Regions from separate parts of the Photobacterium sp. 270122K genome, predicted to be linked through region 1. Evidence: predicted binding sites of a transcription regulator. Region 1 holds the regulator's gene; the other holds the start of a gene.

What was found. The regulator CRP, encoded in region 1, controls carbon source genes, mostly activating them, when cyclic AMP is high. The targets are predictions, from matches to a motif close to TGTGANNNNNNTCACA.
Region 2: ACSF8W_RS18955 (NupC/NupG family nucleoside CNT transporter) is a predicted target of CRP. The motif match lies at 2,094-2,109, and genes of this name have one in related genera.

What each region holds. Positions count from the first base shown of each region.
Region 1 covers NZ_JBPOEN010000009.1:203,276-211,093, forward strand. Annotated here, with positions in the region: gene ACSF8W_RS17115 (aspartate aminotransferase family protein) at 1-569, shown strand, start outside; gene astA (arginine N-succinyltransferase) at 697-1,719, shown strand; gene astD (succinylglutamate-semialdehyde dehydrogenase) at 1,732-3,198, shown strand; gene ACSF8W_RS17130 (DUF1338 domain-containing protein) at 3,267-4,085, shown strand; gene ACSF8W_RS17135 (hypothetical protein) at 4,144-4,332, opposite strand; gene crp (cAMP-activated global transcriptional regulator CRP) at 4,510-5,142, opposite strand; gene ACSF8W_RS17145 (OsmC family protein) at 5,416-5,820, shown strand; gene ACSF8W_RS17150 (phosphoribulokinase) at 6,101-6,970, opposite strand; gene ACSF8W_RS17155 (YheU family protein) at 7,124-7,345, opposite strand; gene ACSF8W_RS17160 (hydrolase) at 7,396-7,818, opposite strand, start outside.
Region 2 covers NZ_JBPOEN010000011.1:140,265-148,082, forward strand. Annotated here, with positions in the region: gene glgX (glycogen debranching protein GlgX) at 1-978, shown strand, start outside; gene ACSF8W_RS18945 (DUF5363 family protein) at 1,026-1,247, shown strand; gene ACSF8W_RS18950 (TatD family hydrolase) at 1,241-2,035, shown strand; gene ACSF8W_RS18955 (NupC/NupG family nucleoside CNT transporter) at 2,254-3,546, shown strand; gene ACSF8W_RS18960 (XapX domain-containing protein) at 3,986-4,156, shown strand; gene deoC (deoxyribose-phosphate aldolase) at 4,597-5,370, shown strand; gene deoA (thymidine phosphorylase) at 5,561-6,892, shown strand; gene ACSF8W_RS18975 (phosphopentomutase) at 6,904-7,818, shown strand, end outside.

The DNA of each region.
Region 1 (7,818 bases):
ACAATGCCTTATTGATTTTCGATGAAGTGCAAACAGGCAATGGGCGTACCGGCGACTTTTATGCCTATCAAGGGCTGGGTGTTACGCCGGATATTCTGAGTACCGCTAAATCGCTTGGCGGTGGTTTCCCTATTGGTGCCATGCTGACAACATCCGCGTTGGCGGCGCACATGAAAGTGGGGACCCACGGCTCGACCTATGGGGGTAACCCATTAGCCTGTGCGGTGGCGGAAGCCGTGGTGCGTACCGTTGCTGAGCCTGACTTCTTGGCTGGTGTCAAAGTGCGGGAGCAGTGGTTCCGTGAGGCGCTACAAGCCATCAATGATCGTTACCCGATGTTCGATGCGATCCGTGGTAAAGGCCTGTTATTGGGGGCGGCGCTGAACAGTGATTTTCAAGGCCGTGCCCGTGATGTGTTGGTTGCCGCCGGAGAGGAAGGGGTGATGGTGTTGGTGGCCGGACCGGATGTGGTGCGTTTTACCCCATCGCTGGCGATCAGCCGTGAAGAATTCAACGAAGGAATGGCGCGATTGGAACGTGCTATTGCCAAGGTGTACGCACAATCTTAATCATACGCTAACCGGCATGGGGGAGCGTGCAGGATGCATTGTTGCCCATGCCTCGCCGTGTCGTTTCTTGTCATTGCGACACAGAGCATTCAAGCATTGCGCCTTATGGGCATCAGGAGGGAAGACGATGCTAGTGATTCGACCGATTACCGCCAATGATTTACCCGCATTGATGCAATGTGCGGAGGCATCGGGCCACGGTTTTACCTCGTTGCCCGTTAACGAAGAGATCCTGGCGGCCCGCATTCAGCATTCCGAAGACAGCTTTGCTAAAGCGGTGATCCAACCGGGGCCGGAAGGGTACCTGATGGTCGCCGAAGACACCGAAACCGGTGAGATTGCCGGCACCACCGCCATTGAAGCAGCGGTGGGGCTCGACAGCCCTTTCTATACCTATCATCTCAGTACCGTGGTGCACTCATCACGCCGTCTCAATGTCCACAACGTGGTAAAGATCCTGACCTTTGGGAATGATTACACCGGCGTGAGTGAACTGTGTACCTTGTTTTTACGTCCCGAGTGGCGCGCCGGCATGAATGGTCGGTTGTTATCGAAATGCCGCTTCTTAATGATGGCGCAGCACACCGAACGCTTTGACCGCACCGTGATTGCTGAAATGCGCGGGGTGTCGGATGCAGCCGGGAACTCACCGTTTTGGGATTGGTTGAAAGCCCATTTTTTCTCGATTGATTTTACCTTGGCCGATTACCTGACCGGGATCGGCAAGAAAGGTTTTATTGCTGACTTAATGCCGAAATTGCCCATTTATGTCAATTTACTCAGCCCCGAAGCGCAGGCGGTGATCGGGGAAGTCCATGACAACACCCGCCCCGCGTTGCGTTTGTTGGAAAAAGAAGGCTTTAGTTGTCGCGGCTATGTCGACATCTTTGATGCCGGCCCGACAGTCGAGTGTGAATTGCGCAACATTGAATCGGTCCGTCATTCGCAATTGTGTCAGGTCGTGATAGGTCAACCTCAGCACGGAAAAGATTGCGTGATCAGCAATACCTCGTTTACCGCATTTCGGGCTGTCGTGGGGGCGGTGTCGATCGCCGGGCCAGAAGAGGGCGCGCAGGCTGTCATTCGTGCTGATATGGCCGCCGCGTTGCAGGTGAAACAAGGCGACACGATCCGTTTGATTGTTCAATAAAGGAGACATGTTATGACGCAATGGATAGCAGGACGTTGGCTCGCTGGCGAAGGCGATGCCATGGTATCGCTGAACCCGTTTACAGAGCAATCGGTCTGGCAAGGCCACGCGGCAACGCCTGCCCAAGTGGACGCGGCGGTGGCCAGTGCGCGCCATGCCTTGCTTGAATGGCGCCATACGGCATTGTCGGACAGGCAGGCCTGGGTAGAACGTTTTGCCGCCTTGGTCGAGGCCAACAAAGAGATCATTGCCACCGCTATTGCCGAGGAAACCGGTAAACCGTTGTGGGAAAGCCGCACAGAAGTGGCGGCCATGGTCGGCAAGATTGCAATTTCCTTGCGCGCCTATCACGAGCGTACCGGTGAAAAACAAAAAGCGATAGGCACGACACAGGCGGTGCTGCGTCATCGTCCCTTAGGGGTGATGGCGGTATTTGGCCCGTATAACTTCCCGGGGCACCTACCGAACGGCCACATTGTACCGGCGCTGTTAGCGGGCAATACCGTGGTGTTTAAACCGTCTGAACAGACCCCGAAAGTCGCCGAAATCACGATGACGCTGTGGCAGCAAGCGGGTTTGCCCGATGGGGTGATCAACCTCGTGCAAGGTGGACGGGCAACCGGAGAAGCGCTGGCGCACGCCTCCGGCATTGATGGGCTGTTATTTACCGGCAGTGCACACACGGGCCATCTGCTGCATCGCCAGTTTGCCGGTCAGCCAGAGAAAATGTTGGCACTGGAAATGGGGGGGAATAATCCCTTGGTTGTGTCGTCGCACTATGGCGACTTGGACGCCACTGTCTACACTATTATTCAGTCGGCATTTTTAAGTGCGGGTCAACGCTGTACCTGTGCACGCCGATTGTATGTGCCGCGTGGAGAGGAAGGGGATCAGCTGGTGGTGCGTTTAGTGACGTTAACGCAGCAGCTGCATGTCGATGGGCCTTTTGCGTCTCCGGCGCCATTTATGGGGCCACAAATATCCGTGGCCGCCGCCGAGCGTATCGTACAAGCCGAGGCCGACTTAGTGGCGTTAGGAGGGCAAAGTCTGCTCACCGCCACTCGTGGGCAAGGGGCGATCGTGACGCCCGCCATCATTGATGTGACGGCGATTGCGGCCTTGCCGGATGAAGAATATTTTGGCCCCTTGTTGCAGGTCGTGCGTTATGACACCTTGGCAGACGCCGTGACGCTGGCCAATGCCACCCGCTTTGGGTTATCCGCCGGATTGATCTCGACCGACGATCCGGAATGGGCGTACTTTCTCGATCATATCCGCGCCGGGATCGTAAACCGTAACCGACCGTTGACCGGTGCCAGTGGCGATGCACCCTTTGGTGGCCCGGGGGCATCGGGTAACTTACGCCCGAGTGCGTATTATGCTGCCGATTACTGTGCCTATCCCATGGCGTCGATGGAAGGGGCACAACCTGAGTTGCCCGCCCAGCCGATCCCTGGCATGGGGAGCCACCCTCAGTAGCGAGCGAGGCCGTTAACGTAACAGCGAAATAGACAGCGTGTGATATCACCTTGTGAGGAGGGGATGAGATGGAACGGGTAGTGCAATTATTTGATAACTTGTGGCAAGACTATGTGCAGCGTCTATGCCCGTCAGCGCAAGACATACATGATTTGCTGACGGAAGAAGAGCCTCTGCACAATGACCACATCGCGTTGCGGACGTTTAATTTACCCAAAGTCGGGTTAGACCGACTCGCCGCCCCCTTCATTGCGATCGGGTATAAGCCGATGGGGAGGTACCATTTTGAAGGGAAAAAGCTCTATGCTGAGCATTTTGAGCACCCTAACCCCCTTGCGCCTAAAGTGTTTATCAGTGAATTGATGGTGGGGCAGTTCAGCGCCTTGTTTCAAGAAACCGTGCGGGATTTGATTGATCAGGTGCCGGAGTCGGTGATGCGGGATCCGTCATTCCTGTTTGGTGGTCGCGCTTGGGGTCTGGATTACGCCACCTATGAGTTACTGTATGCGGAAAGCGAATATGCGGGCTGGTTGGCCGCGCACGGCTTTGGTGCGAACCATTTTACTGTCAGTATCAATCACCTTGAGCAATTTACCGAGGTGGCGGAAGTGAACCATCTGTTGCTACACAATGGGTTTTCCATTAATGCATCAGGCGGGGACGTGAAAGGATCCCCTGCGGTGATGTTGGAGCAATCGGCCACCTTGGCCGATCAGATCGACGTTGGCTTTACTGACGGGGTCTATACCATTCCCGGTGGCTTTTATGAATTTGCCAAACGCTATCCGACCGCAGAGGGAGAAGCCTTGTTTTCAGGCTTTGTGGAAGCGTCTGCCGATAAGATCTTCGAAAGCACCGATGCGCCTGTGACGGCCAGAGAGCCGTGATGACCAAAGGTCGATAGTCTCTCTCTACAGATAGTCACTCTCTACAGATAGTCACTCTCTACAGATGGCGACTGTCGAGGGGAGAGATCTCTAACCCGGGACGCACGGTGCCGTAACGGGGAAGTTCGTGTTGTTCCAAGAAGGATCGCCCATCACTAAAGCCGGTGAGTTCTACCGTTGTCGGCAGGGGGAAGGTGGTGCCCGCAGAGAGTGTGGTGTGATGCTGAGAGAAACGTTCAATGTCCATCGCGTGTATTTCCATCCATAGAAATCAGAGTGCGTTTATATGCATAATGTAGCATCAAGTGTGGACGTGGCAAACAAGGAAAAGAGTGAGCTTGCTAACAAATATGCCCTATAGCGATACGCAAAGTGAAAAAAAAGCCGCAATGAGCGGCTTTTTTTATTGGTGTGACTTGTACGTTTAGCGCGTACCGTACACCACGATCGTTTTACCGTGAGCAGAAATCAGGTTTTGCTCTTCCAGCATCTTCAAGATACGGCCAACGGTTTCACGAGAACAACCAACGATCTGACCAATCTCCTGACGGGTGATCTTGATTTGCATGCCGTCTGGGTGCGTCATTGCATCTGGCTGTTTAGCCAAGTTCAGCAATGTCTGCGCGATGCGGCCGGTTACGTCCAAGAACGCAAGGTCGCCCACTTTCTGGCTTGTCACCTGTAAGCGACTTGCCATCTGTGCAGATAGGCGCATCAAGATGTCTGGATTGACTTGGATCAGCTGACGGAATTTCTTGAATGAAATCTCAGCCACTTCACAAGGGGTCTTTGCACGTACCCATGCGGTACGCTCTTGGCCTTCTTCAAACAGACCTAGCTCACCAATGAAGTCACCTTGGTTTAGGTAAGACAGGATCATTTCCTTGCCTTCTTCATCCTTGATGAGAACAGCAACAGAACCTTTAACGATGTAATAGAGCGTTTCAGCTTTTTCACCCGCATGAATCAACGTGCTTTTTGACGGGTACTTATGAATGTGGCAATGGGAAAGAAACCACTCTAAAGTTGGATCTGTTTGAGGTTTACCTGGAACCATATTACTAACTTCCTCTGCGTTTGTTGCCCAACAACGACGTCCCTATACGTTTGAGGCCGGGCCTAACAATAATGTAGTTCGCCGTTTAGGATATTCAGTCAACGGCAAGGCTGCAAGCTGACCTGAATAATTAGTTCAGAGTTTATCTTTTTTCGGCACGCTTTTCTTGATATTGATCTATCGGGCGCGGCCATTTTATACCCATAAGTGTGCACATGATCACACGGTTGTTAGATAGTGCCCAAATCCCTCAAAAGTAGTAAGGAGAATGCAATGCAATCACGCGTTAAATGGGTAGAAGGGATGACCTTCTTAGGCCAGTCAAATTCAGGTCATAGTGTGGTGATGGACGGCAAGGGTGGCGAAAAAGCACCCAGTCCGATGGAGCTGGTTTTAATGGCAGCAGGGGGATGCAGTTCGGTGGATGTCGTGGACGGATTGACGTCAGCCGGTCAGCCGATCACCGCGTGTGAAGCACAAATCAAAGCAGTGCGTCGTGAGCAAGCGCCACGTTTGTTTACTTCGGCCAATCTGCATTTTGTGGTGACAGGCAAAGGCCTCGATGAAGCGCTGGTGGCCAAAACCGTGGCGGATTCGTTAGAGAAATACTGCTCAGTGTGTTTGATGCTGGGTGAAGGCGTCGAGATGACCCACTCGTACGAGATTATTGAAGGGTAAGACAGAAAGAAGGGACGAGGGGCGAGTAAGTGCGAAAAAGCAAAGGCGGTCGAGAGCGGTCCTTGGGCCCTAAGGCCCTATGGTAAGAGCGAGAACTGAAGTATTTGAATCTTGAATGAGAAGCGGTATTTTGACCACAGAACCACAGAACCACAGAACCACAGAACCACAGAACCACAGAACCACAGTCGCTTTTACTCGTCACTCGCTACTCGAAAACTCGTCCCTATCCCTATAAACGCGCAAACTTGTTCCTCATCCCTGCTTTTCCTTGCCCTTGTCAGCCAATCTTCCCCGTATCAATCAACTGTTGGATCAAGGGGCGCATGATCAGCTCCATCGCAAAACTCATTTTACCGCCGGGCACGACTAAGGTGTTATGGCGTGACATGAAGGAGCCTTGGATCATTGACAGTAAATAGGGGAAATCGACCTTCTTGATCCCACGAAAACGGATCACGACAAAACTCTCATCCAAACTTGGAATGGCTTTTGCGCTCAAAGGGTTAGAGGTATCTACCGTCGGCACGCGCTGAAAGTTAATGTGGGTGCGGGAAAACTGGGGGGTGATGTAATTGAGGTAATCATCCATCGAGCGGACAATCGATTCCATCACCGCTTCACGCGAATGGCCCCGATCGCGGGTATCGCGCACGATCTTCTGGATCCACTCCAAGTTCACGATCGGCACCATGCCAATCAATAAGTCGACATGCTGCGCCGCATTGGTGTCACCGTCGACCACACCGCCATGCAACCCTTCGTAAAACAACACATCGGTATTTTCCGGCAATGATTGCCAAGGGGTAAACGTGCCGGGCATCAGGTTATAAGGCACGGCTTCATCAAAGGTATGCAGATAACGGCGGTATTGGCCGCTGCCATCCAGACCGTATTGGCGGAAAAAATCAGCCAGTAGCGGGAAGTCATTGGCTTGCGGGCCAAAGTAGCTGATATGGCGACCTTGCTCTTTGGCTTTGCGGATCTCGACATCCATCTCGGGGCGAGTGAAGCGGTGAAAGCTGTCCCCCTCCAGCCAAGCGGCATTGATGTTCATCATATTGAACATTTTACGAAACGCTTCGGAGGTGGTGGAGGTGCCGGCCCCCGACGATCCCGTGACGGCTATGATCGGATGTTTTGCTGACATGACAAACCCTGTCGTTAACATTAACGGAAAGAGTTATTAACAGTCTGGCAGGATAATAGCAAGTTGGATTGTCAAAAATGCTGGTGGGCTAACCGAACCAGCATCCTTGAGGCAGGTATCACGATCTTGCATAGCGATGCGACGGCGATGGGATCAGGCGCGCCCTAAGTCGCGGCGCAGTTTGATATCGACCGTTTCGTGCAATTCCGAAAAGAAAATGACCGCGTCGCCACTTTCGAGTTGCTGACGGACATGCTGTACTTTGCTGGCCATGCTGAGCTCTTGTTCACCGTAGTCAGTGCCTTCGCGCAGCACAAAATGCTCAATCAGGTTAGTCAGGGTCTCGGGGTCAATGTCTTGCCAAGGAATAATCATGGGGGGGTCATCATGGTTGAACAGAATCCCCTATTATATTGGCAATATTGTCACTTGTAGAGGGCTTGCAGTTGCTGCAGGAACCACGCGGGTACCGTGTGCTCCAACCAAAAGACCGGCTGACGCCAGTGGCCGGTGACAAACCCGACGTGTCCGCCGTGATCTGACAGGTGGTAATCAATGTGCGACGGCAGCGACTGTTGCGGGATCACGGCCTCGGTCATGAACGGGTCGTCTTTGGCATGAATGATCCGCAGTGGGGTGGTAATGCGCTCGAGTTTGGCTAAGCCGCTGCATCGCTGGTAATAGTCCTCGGCATTAGCAAATCCGTGCAAAGGCGCCGTGATGTGCTCATCAAACTGCCATAAGGTACGAATACGTTGCGCGGCGTGGGTATCGAGCGGCATGGCCAGCGGGTGCGCCTGAATTTTCTGGTCGAGATTGCCTTTCATCGAGCTCAGCAGGTAACGTTG
Region 2 (7,818 bases), on a different contig from region 1:
AACACCAAAATCATTGCCGAAGCGTGGGATGCCGCCGGTCTGTACCAAGTGGGCTCCTTCATTGGGGATCGCTGGAACGAGTGGAACGGCAAATACCGTGATGATGTGCGTGCATTTTGGCGCGGCGACAGCGGGTGTGTCAGCCGGTTCGCCTCTCGTTTATTAGGCTCACCCGATATTTATTGCCGTCACCACCACACTCCGCATCGTTCCGTGAACTTCATCTGTGCCCATGATGGTTTCACCCTGAACGATTTGGTCAGCTATAGCCAGAAGCATAACTTGGCCAATGGGGAAGCTAACCGTGATGGGGATAACCACAATATTTCCAGCAACTACGGGGTGGAAGGGCCAACCGACAACCATGACATTGAAGCCCTGCGCCACCGTCAGTGTAAGAACATGATGGCGACCCTGTTTTTGTCTCTGGGTACCCCGATGATGAGCATGGGGGACGAAGTGCGCCGTACTCAGCAGGGGAACAATAACGCCTATTGTCAGGATAACCCGATCAGCTGGATGGACTGGACGCTGGTGGACAAGCATAGTGACTTGCTGCGGTTTGTGACGTTGCTCAGTGAGATCCGCACCGCGGAACCGGTTTTTGATTGGAACATGCACATTTCCCTCAATGAGGTGCTGGAAGATGTGAGCATTCGCTGGCACGGGGTGCAGCCGGATCAACCGGATTGGTCGGAACATTCACACTCGTTGGCGTTGACCGTGTACCATCCGATCACCCAAGATGAGCTGTACGTGGTGTGTAATGCCTACTGGGATCCGCTGAACTTTACCTTACCCAGCCGTGAAGGCAGCGAATGGCACATGTTGATCAACACGGCCAAAGCGGCTCCGCACGATATTTATCCGGTCGGCAAAGCACCGATTTATCCGTATGACCGTATGCTGATCAGTGGCCGAAGTATGGTTGTTATGGTCGCCAAGTCGACTCAAGAGGTGTCAGCGAGAACTGCGTGACCGTTGCCACAACCGGAAGAAAGAATGAGGAATAAAAAAGAGAACCCATGATAGCTGTATTACGACGCGCCCTGGCGGCGTATGACCGTTGGTGTCGAGACATGGGATTAGCCCCGGAGCATCGGCGCAGTTGTGCGCCGGTGCGCTATGACGAGGATGATCCGCGGCATCCGGCTCAGCGTGCGCGACAAGCCAAACAAGCTGCAGTATCGGCCGAGCCAGAGGCGAATAAAGCTAAAGCAAAACCAGAGACGGACAACGCATGCTGATCGATAGCCATTGTCATTTCGACTTTGCCCCGTTTTGTGACGATCCGGCGCAGTATTTAGCGGACGCGCGGCGCGTTGGGGTTGAAAAGTTGGTGATCCCTGCCATTGGTGTGCGCAATTGGGCGGCGGTACAAGCCCTCGCCACACAGCATGACGGGATCTACTTTGCCTTAGGTCTACACCCTTTTTTCAGTGCCGAGCATACGCCATCGGATGTCACCGCGCTGGCAGATGCACTGGCGGCTGACGCATTTTTGCGAGCACAATTGCGCAGCAAATGCGTTGCAGTGGGGGAATGTGGACTAGACTTTGCCATTGCTGATGCCAATAAAGATCAACAGATGGCGTTATTGGACGCACAGCTCCAATTGGCAAATCAGTATCGCCTGCCTGTGATCTTGCATTGTCGCAACGCGTTTCCCGAATTGGTGCGTTTGTTGCGGCAACAGACACCGGTTGCAGGTGGGGTCTATCACGCTTTTAGTGGGAGCTATCCACAAGCGAAACAGCTTCTTGATCTAGGTATCAATATTGGGGTGGGGGGTACGATAACCTATCCGCGCGCCAATAAGACACGTCAGACGATAGCGGCCTTGCCATTGACGGCGTTGTTACTGGAAACGGACGCGCCGGATATGCCTATTGCTGGCTATCAAGGGCAACCGAACCGACCAGACCGATTGGTGCATGTGTTGCATGAACTTGCAGCGATCCGAGGGGAAAGCGAACGAGATGTTGAGCATGTAGTTACCTTAACCACCGCTGAACTTTTTGGTATTCCGATGTGAACCGAGCTCACATAAAAAACGATTGCGCTAAACGATTGCGCAATCGTATCCTGTTTTATGTGATCAACCTCACGTTTGGTGTTTTTCTTTCACTTCATTTCCTTGCAAATTGTGATGTCGGCATTATTTTATCCGGCGTTGCATGAGTATAATGCGCCGGACTCTTAATGAGCCGAATTGTCGAGACGCCAAACTTAACTTGAGGGATGCCATAAACTATGAGCGTGTTTATGAGCCTGGTTGGGATGGTAGTACTGCTACTGATTGCTGTACTTCTATCTGATAACCGTAAAGCTATTAATCTTCGTACTGTTGGTGGTGCATTTGCCATCCAATTTATTATTGGTGCATTTGTTCTTTATGTACCAGTCGGTCGTGACGTGCTATACGGCATGTCTCAAGGTGTTGCTAACGTTATCAACTATGGTAACGACGGTATCAACTTCTTGTTCGGCGGTTTAACGTCAGACAAAATGTTTGAACTGTTCGGCGGCGGCGGTTTCGTCTTTGCCCTACGTGTACTACCTGTTATTGTTTTCTTCTCTGCACTGATCAGCGTGCTGTACTACTTGGGCATCATGCAGGTCGTCATCAACATTCTTGGTGGTGGTTTACGTAAAGTTCTGGGCACGTCTCACGCAGAATCTATGTCTGCAACAGCGAACATTTTCGTCGGTCAAACAGAAGCACCGTTGGTGATTCGTCCGTTCGTACCGAAGATGACACAGTCTGAGCTGTTTGCCGTTATGTGTGGTGGCCTAGCGTCTGTTGCGGGTGGTGTATTGGCGGGTTATGCGTCAATGGGTGTACCACTAGAGTACTTGATTGCCGCATCATTCATGGCAGCGCCAGGTGGTCTTCTATTTGCTAAGATCATCAAGCCTGAAACTGAAACGCCTGTCACTCAGTTGGCTGAAGACGCAACGTCAGGCGACGACAAGCCAGCAAACGTGATTGATGCAGCCGCTGCGGGTGCTTCTTCAGGTATGCAACTTGCGTTGAACGTTGGTGCGATGCTACTTGCATTCATCGGTTTGATTGCACTGGTTAACGGTATGTTGGGCGGCATCGGCGGTTGGTTCGGTATGCCTCACCTAACACTAGAATTGATTCTGGGTTACGTGTTCTCACCACTTGCATTCCTTATCGGTGTGCCATGGTCAGAAGCAACAGTAGCGGGTTCATTCATCGGTCAGAAACTGGTTGTGAACGAATTCGTGGCTTACTTGAACTTTGCCCCTTACCTGAAAGATGCAGCGGAAGGCGGTATGCTGGTTGCTAACACCGGTGCGGCAATGTCTGATAAGACACAAGCTATCATCTCGTTCGCATTGTGTGGCTTCGCTAACCTATCTTCAGTCGCTATCCTACTGGGTGGTCTGGGTGGTCTAGCACCAAGCCGTCGTCACGACATCGCACGCTTCGGTATGAAGGCCGTAGCAGCAGGTACATTGTCTAACCTGATGTCAGCGACAATCGCAGGTCTGTTCGTTACATTGTCTGCAATGTAAGTTCGAGCCTCGCTGAATAAAGAACGCCGCCGTGAGCAATCACCGCGGCGTTTTTGTTTGTGTCGATAACCTAGAATCGAGTTTCGAGTGTTGAGTGTCGCGTTTCTCGTCCCTAGTTCCTCGTTCCTGCTTTTGGTTTTCTTGCTTTATCTCGCTACTCGCCACGGATTCCCGCATTTCTCGTTCCTAGTCCCTCGTCCCTGTATTTTTAGGTTCTAGGTTCTAGGTTCTAGGTTCTAGGTTCTAGGTTCTGTGCTTGCACATCTCGTATCCTGCTTCTCTCCGATCAACACATACGGTAAACATCTGCGATCTTGTGGCCAATACATGTCATAAAATCGATTGCGCTCCGGTTTCTGCTGTCCCCCTTTGCTAGCATTACATTCGTGGTTTAGGCGACTACACTTTCTGTGTGCAAAAGCAGACAGAGAGAAAAATCATGAGTGAAGTACTGTTAGCCGTTGTTGCGGGCTTTATCGTGGGGGTCCTGTTTTCAGCGATCAAATTGCCTATCCCAGCACCGCCTGTGTTATCAGGGGTGATGGGCATTTTCGGGGTCTACGGCGGCGGGATTGCGTACCAGTGGATCGTCGAACGCTTTTTTACCTAGTGACGGTCGCGTTGTTTACTCCGGTGGTCAGTTTTTCGTTCTGGAAACACATTGTCCACAGCTGGAAACGTAACTTTCATGGTGAGGCCTAGGTTGCCTTGGTATGATTGACCGGCACCATCGAAATAAGATTTACGCTGTATTTGCCTTGTTTTGTCATTATGTTATGACCAGTGAGTGCAAGTGAGCATCACGGCCGAGCAACCCCATCATGCGGTTGTCGGCGCGGTGAAACGGATAGCAATTCGCTCCCTGATCTCGCGATAGGGGGAGAAGACTTCAGGGAATCAAGTCCGTTATACCTGAGTGGCAGCGGTGCGCTGCATCGGGTATCACTGTTCACATCGCGGGCCGTTTGGCAGTGATATTGAATATCACTGCTAGGCGTAGAGGAACGGTGTTTATTAGCTTGTTTAAATAGAATTGGACTGGAGAAAGTCATGAGCGAATTAAAAGCGGCTGCACTGCGTGCGCTTCAACTAATGGATCTTACTACGCTGAACGAAGACGACACTGACGCAAAAGTGATCGCGCTTTGTAAAGATGCAAAAACAGCGGTAGGTAACACGGCTGCGATTTGTATTTATCCGCGTTTTATTCCTGTGGCGAAAAAGCAGCTGCGTGAGCAAGGCACACCGAACGTGCGCATTGCAACTGTGACTAACTTCCCACACGGTAACGACGACATCGAGATCGCTGTCGCTGAAACCAAAGCCGCTGTGGCTTACGGTGCAGACGAAGTGGACGTGGTATTCCCATACCGCGCGCTAATGGCGGGCAACGAAGAAGTGGGCTTTGAGCTGGTTAAACAGTGTAAAGCGGCGTGTGGCGATGTATTGCTAAAAGTGATCATCGAAACGGGCGAATTGAAAACAGAAGCGCTGATCAAAAAAGCCTCTGAAATTTCAATCAACGCTGGCGCAAACTTCATCAAAACGTCTACTGGTAAAGTGCCAGTGAACGCGACCCCAGAATACGCTGAGATCATGCTAAACGTGATCAAAGACATGGGCGTAGCAGAAACGGTTGGTTTCAAACCAGCCGGTGGCGTACGCACGGCAGAAGATGCACAGCAGTATCTATCAATGGCTGACCGCATTTTGGGCGACACGTGGGCAGACAACATGCACTACCGTTTTGGTGCATCAAGCTTGCTAGCAAGCCTACTTCACACGCTAGGTGAAGGCGAAGCAGCAGCGGAAGGCGGCTACTAATCCATTCCAATAAGGTGGCCGACTGGCCGCCTTATTTTTAACTGTCCATTTTACGTTTTACTTTCTGGTTTTTAATGACGATTTTTGCCTACGTTCGCTTTGTGCGGCGTCTACAGGCGGCTCGCGTACACCTGAAAATCACCGACAGTAAACCGTAACGATCCTATATTCGCTATTATTGGGGAATACCATGTATTTACCACAAGAAATCATCCGCAAGAAACGTGACAACATTGAGCTAACGGCTGACGAAATCAATTTCTTCATTCAAGGTATTGCCAAAGATACCGTGTCAGAAGGCCAGATCGCTGCATTCGCGATGGCGATCTACTTCAATGATATGACCATGGATGAGCGTGTTGCGCTGACCTGTGCGATGCGTGATTCCGGTATGGTGATTGACTGGAGCCACATGAACTTTGATGGCCCAATCGTCGATAAGCACTCTACCGGTGGTGTGGGTGACGTGACATCGCTGATGCTTGGCCCAATGGTGGCAGCATGTGGCGGTTACGTGCCGATGATTTCTGGTCGTGGCCTCGGTCACACAGGCGGTACATTGGATAAGCTGGAATCCATTCCAGGTTACAACATTACCCCAACCAATGACGTGTTCGGTCAAGTGACCAAAGACGCGGGTGTGGCGATCATCGGTCAGACCGGTGACTTAGCGCCAGCGGACAAGCGTGTGTACGCCACCCGTGACGTGACCGCGACCGTGGATAACATCTCGTTGATCACGGCGTCTATTTTGTCGAAGAAATTGGCCGCAGGCCTTGGCTCGTTGGTGATGGACGTGAAAGTGGGTTCAGGGGCGTTCATGCCGACCTACGAAGCGTCAGAAGATTTGGCTAAATCGATTGTGGCTGTGGCGAACGGTGCGGGCACCAAAACCACCGCGTTGCTGACTGACATGAATCAGGTGTTGGCATCAACGGCGGGGAATGCGCTCGAAGTGCGCGAAGCCGTGCAATTCCTGACCGGTGAATACCGCAATCCTCGCTTATTTGAAGTGACCATGGCATTGTGTGCGGAAATGCTTGTAAACAGTGGTTTAGCGGCAGATATTGATCAGGCGCGCACGGATTTGCAAACGGTGTTGGATAACGGTAAAGCGGCAGAGTGCTTTGGTAAAATGGTCGCTGGCCTTGGTGGTCCGGCTGACTTTATGGCGAACTACGACAACTACCTCGAACGCGCTGAGATCGCCAAGCCGGTATACGCCGAGCAAAGCGGTTATGTGTACGCGATGGATACTCGCGCATTGGGTATGGCCGTTGTGGGCATGGGTGGCGGTCGTCGTGTGGCGGCAGACACCATTGACTACGCGGTAGGCCTGAGCGACATGATCCGTTTGGGTGATGAAGCCAATGCCGAGCAACCACTGGCCGTGATCCACGCGCGTACTGACGCACAGTGGGAAGAAGCGGCCAAAGCCGTGCGTGCTGCAATCACGATTGCGGATGAAAAGCCGGCACCCACACCGGTTGTTTACCGCCGTGTTCGTCCTGAAGATGTTTGATGGAGTGCAAAATGAAACGTTCAATTATTCTGGTTCTGGATTCTTTTGGCATTGGTGCCACTGCAGACGCCGTTGATTTCGGTGATGTAGGTGCCAATACCCTGGGCCATATTGCACAAGCGTGTGCACGCGGCGAAGCCGATAACAGTTTACGCAGTGGTCCATTGAACCTGCCAAACCTGAACCGTTTGGGTTTGGGTAAAGCGGGCGAAGAATCGTCCGGTGAGTTCCCTGCAGGGCTTGACCCGCAGGTTGAGATCACGGGCGCTTACGGCCACGCAGCGGAATTGTCTTCAGGGAAAGACACCCCATCGGGTCACTGGGAAATGGCCGGTGTACCGGTGTTGTTTGATTGGGGCTATTTCTCCGATCACAGCAACAGCTTCCCAACGGAATTGACCGATCGCATTCTTGCCCGTGCAGGCCTTGACGGCTTCTTGGGGAACTGCCACGCATCAGGCACACAAGTGCTGGATGACTTGGGCGAAGAACACATGAAAACCGGCTGGCCGATTTTCTACACCTCGGCAGACTCGGTATTCCAGATTGCGTGTCACGAAGAGACGTTCGGCTTGGACAAGCTGCTTGAGCTGTGCCAGATCGCACGTGAAGAATTGGCCGATTACAACATTGGCCGCGTGATTGCACGTCCGTTCATTGGTCCTGCGAAAGGCCAGTTTGAGCGTACCGGTAACCGTCGTGATTTGTCGGTTGAGCCGCCGGCGCCAACCTTGCTACAGAAGCTAGTGGATGAGAAAAACGGTGACGTGATCGCCATCGGTAAGATCTCTGACATTTATGCGGGTTGTGGTATCACGCAGAAAGTGAAAGCAACCGGTATTCCTGCGTTGTTTGATGCGACGCTCGCGCAAATGAAAGTGGCGGGTGACAACACCATCGTGTTCACCAACTTCGTTGATTTTGAC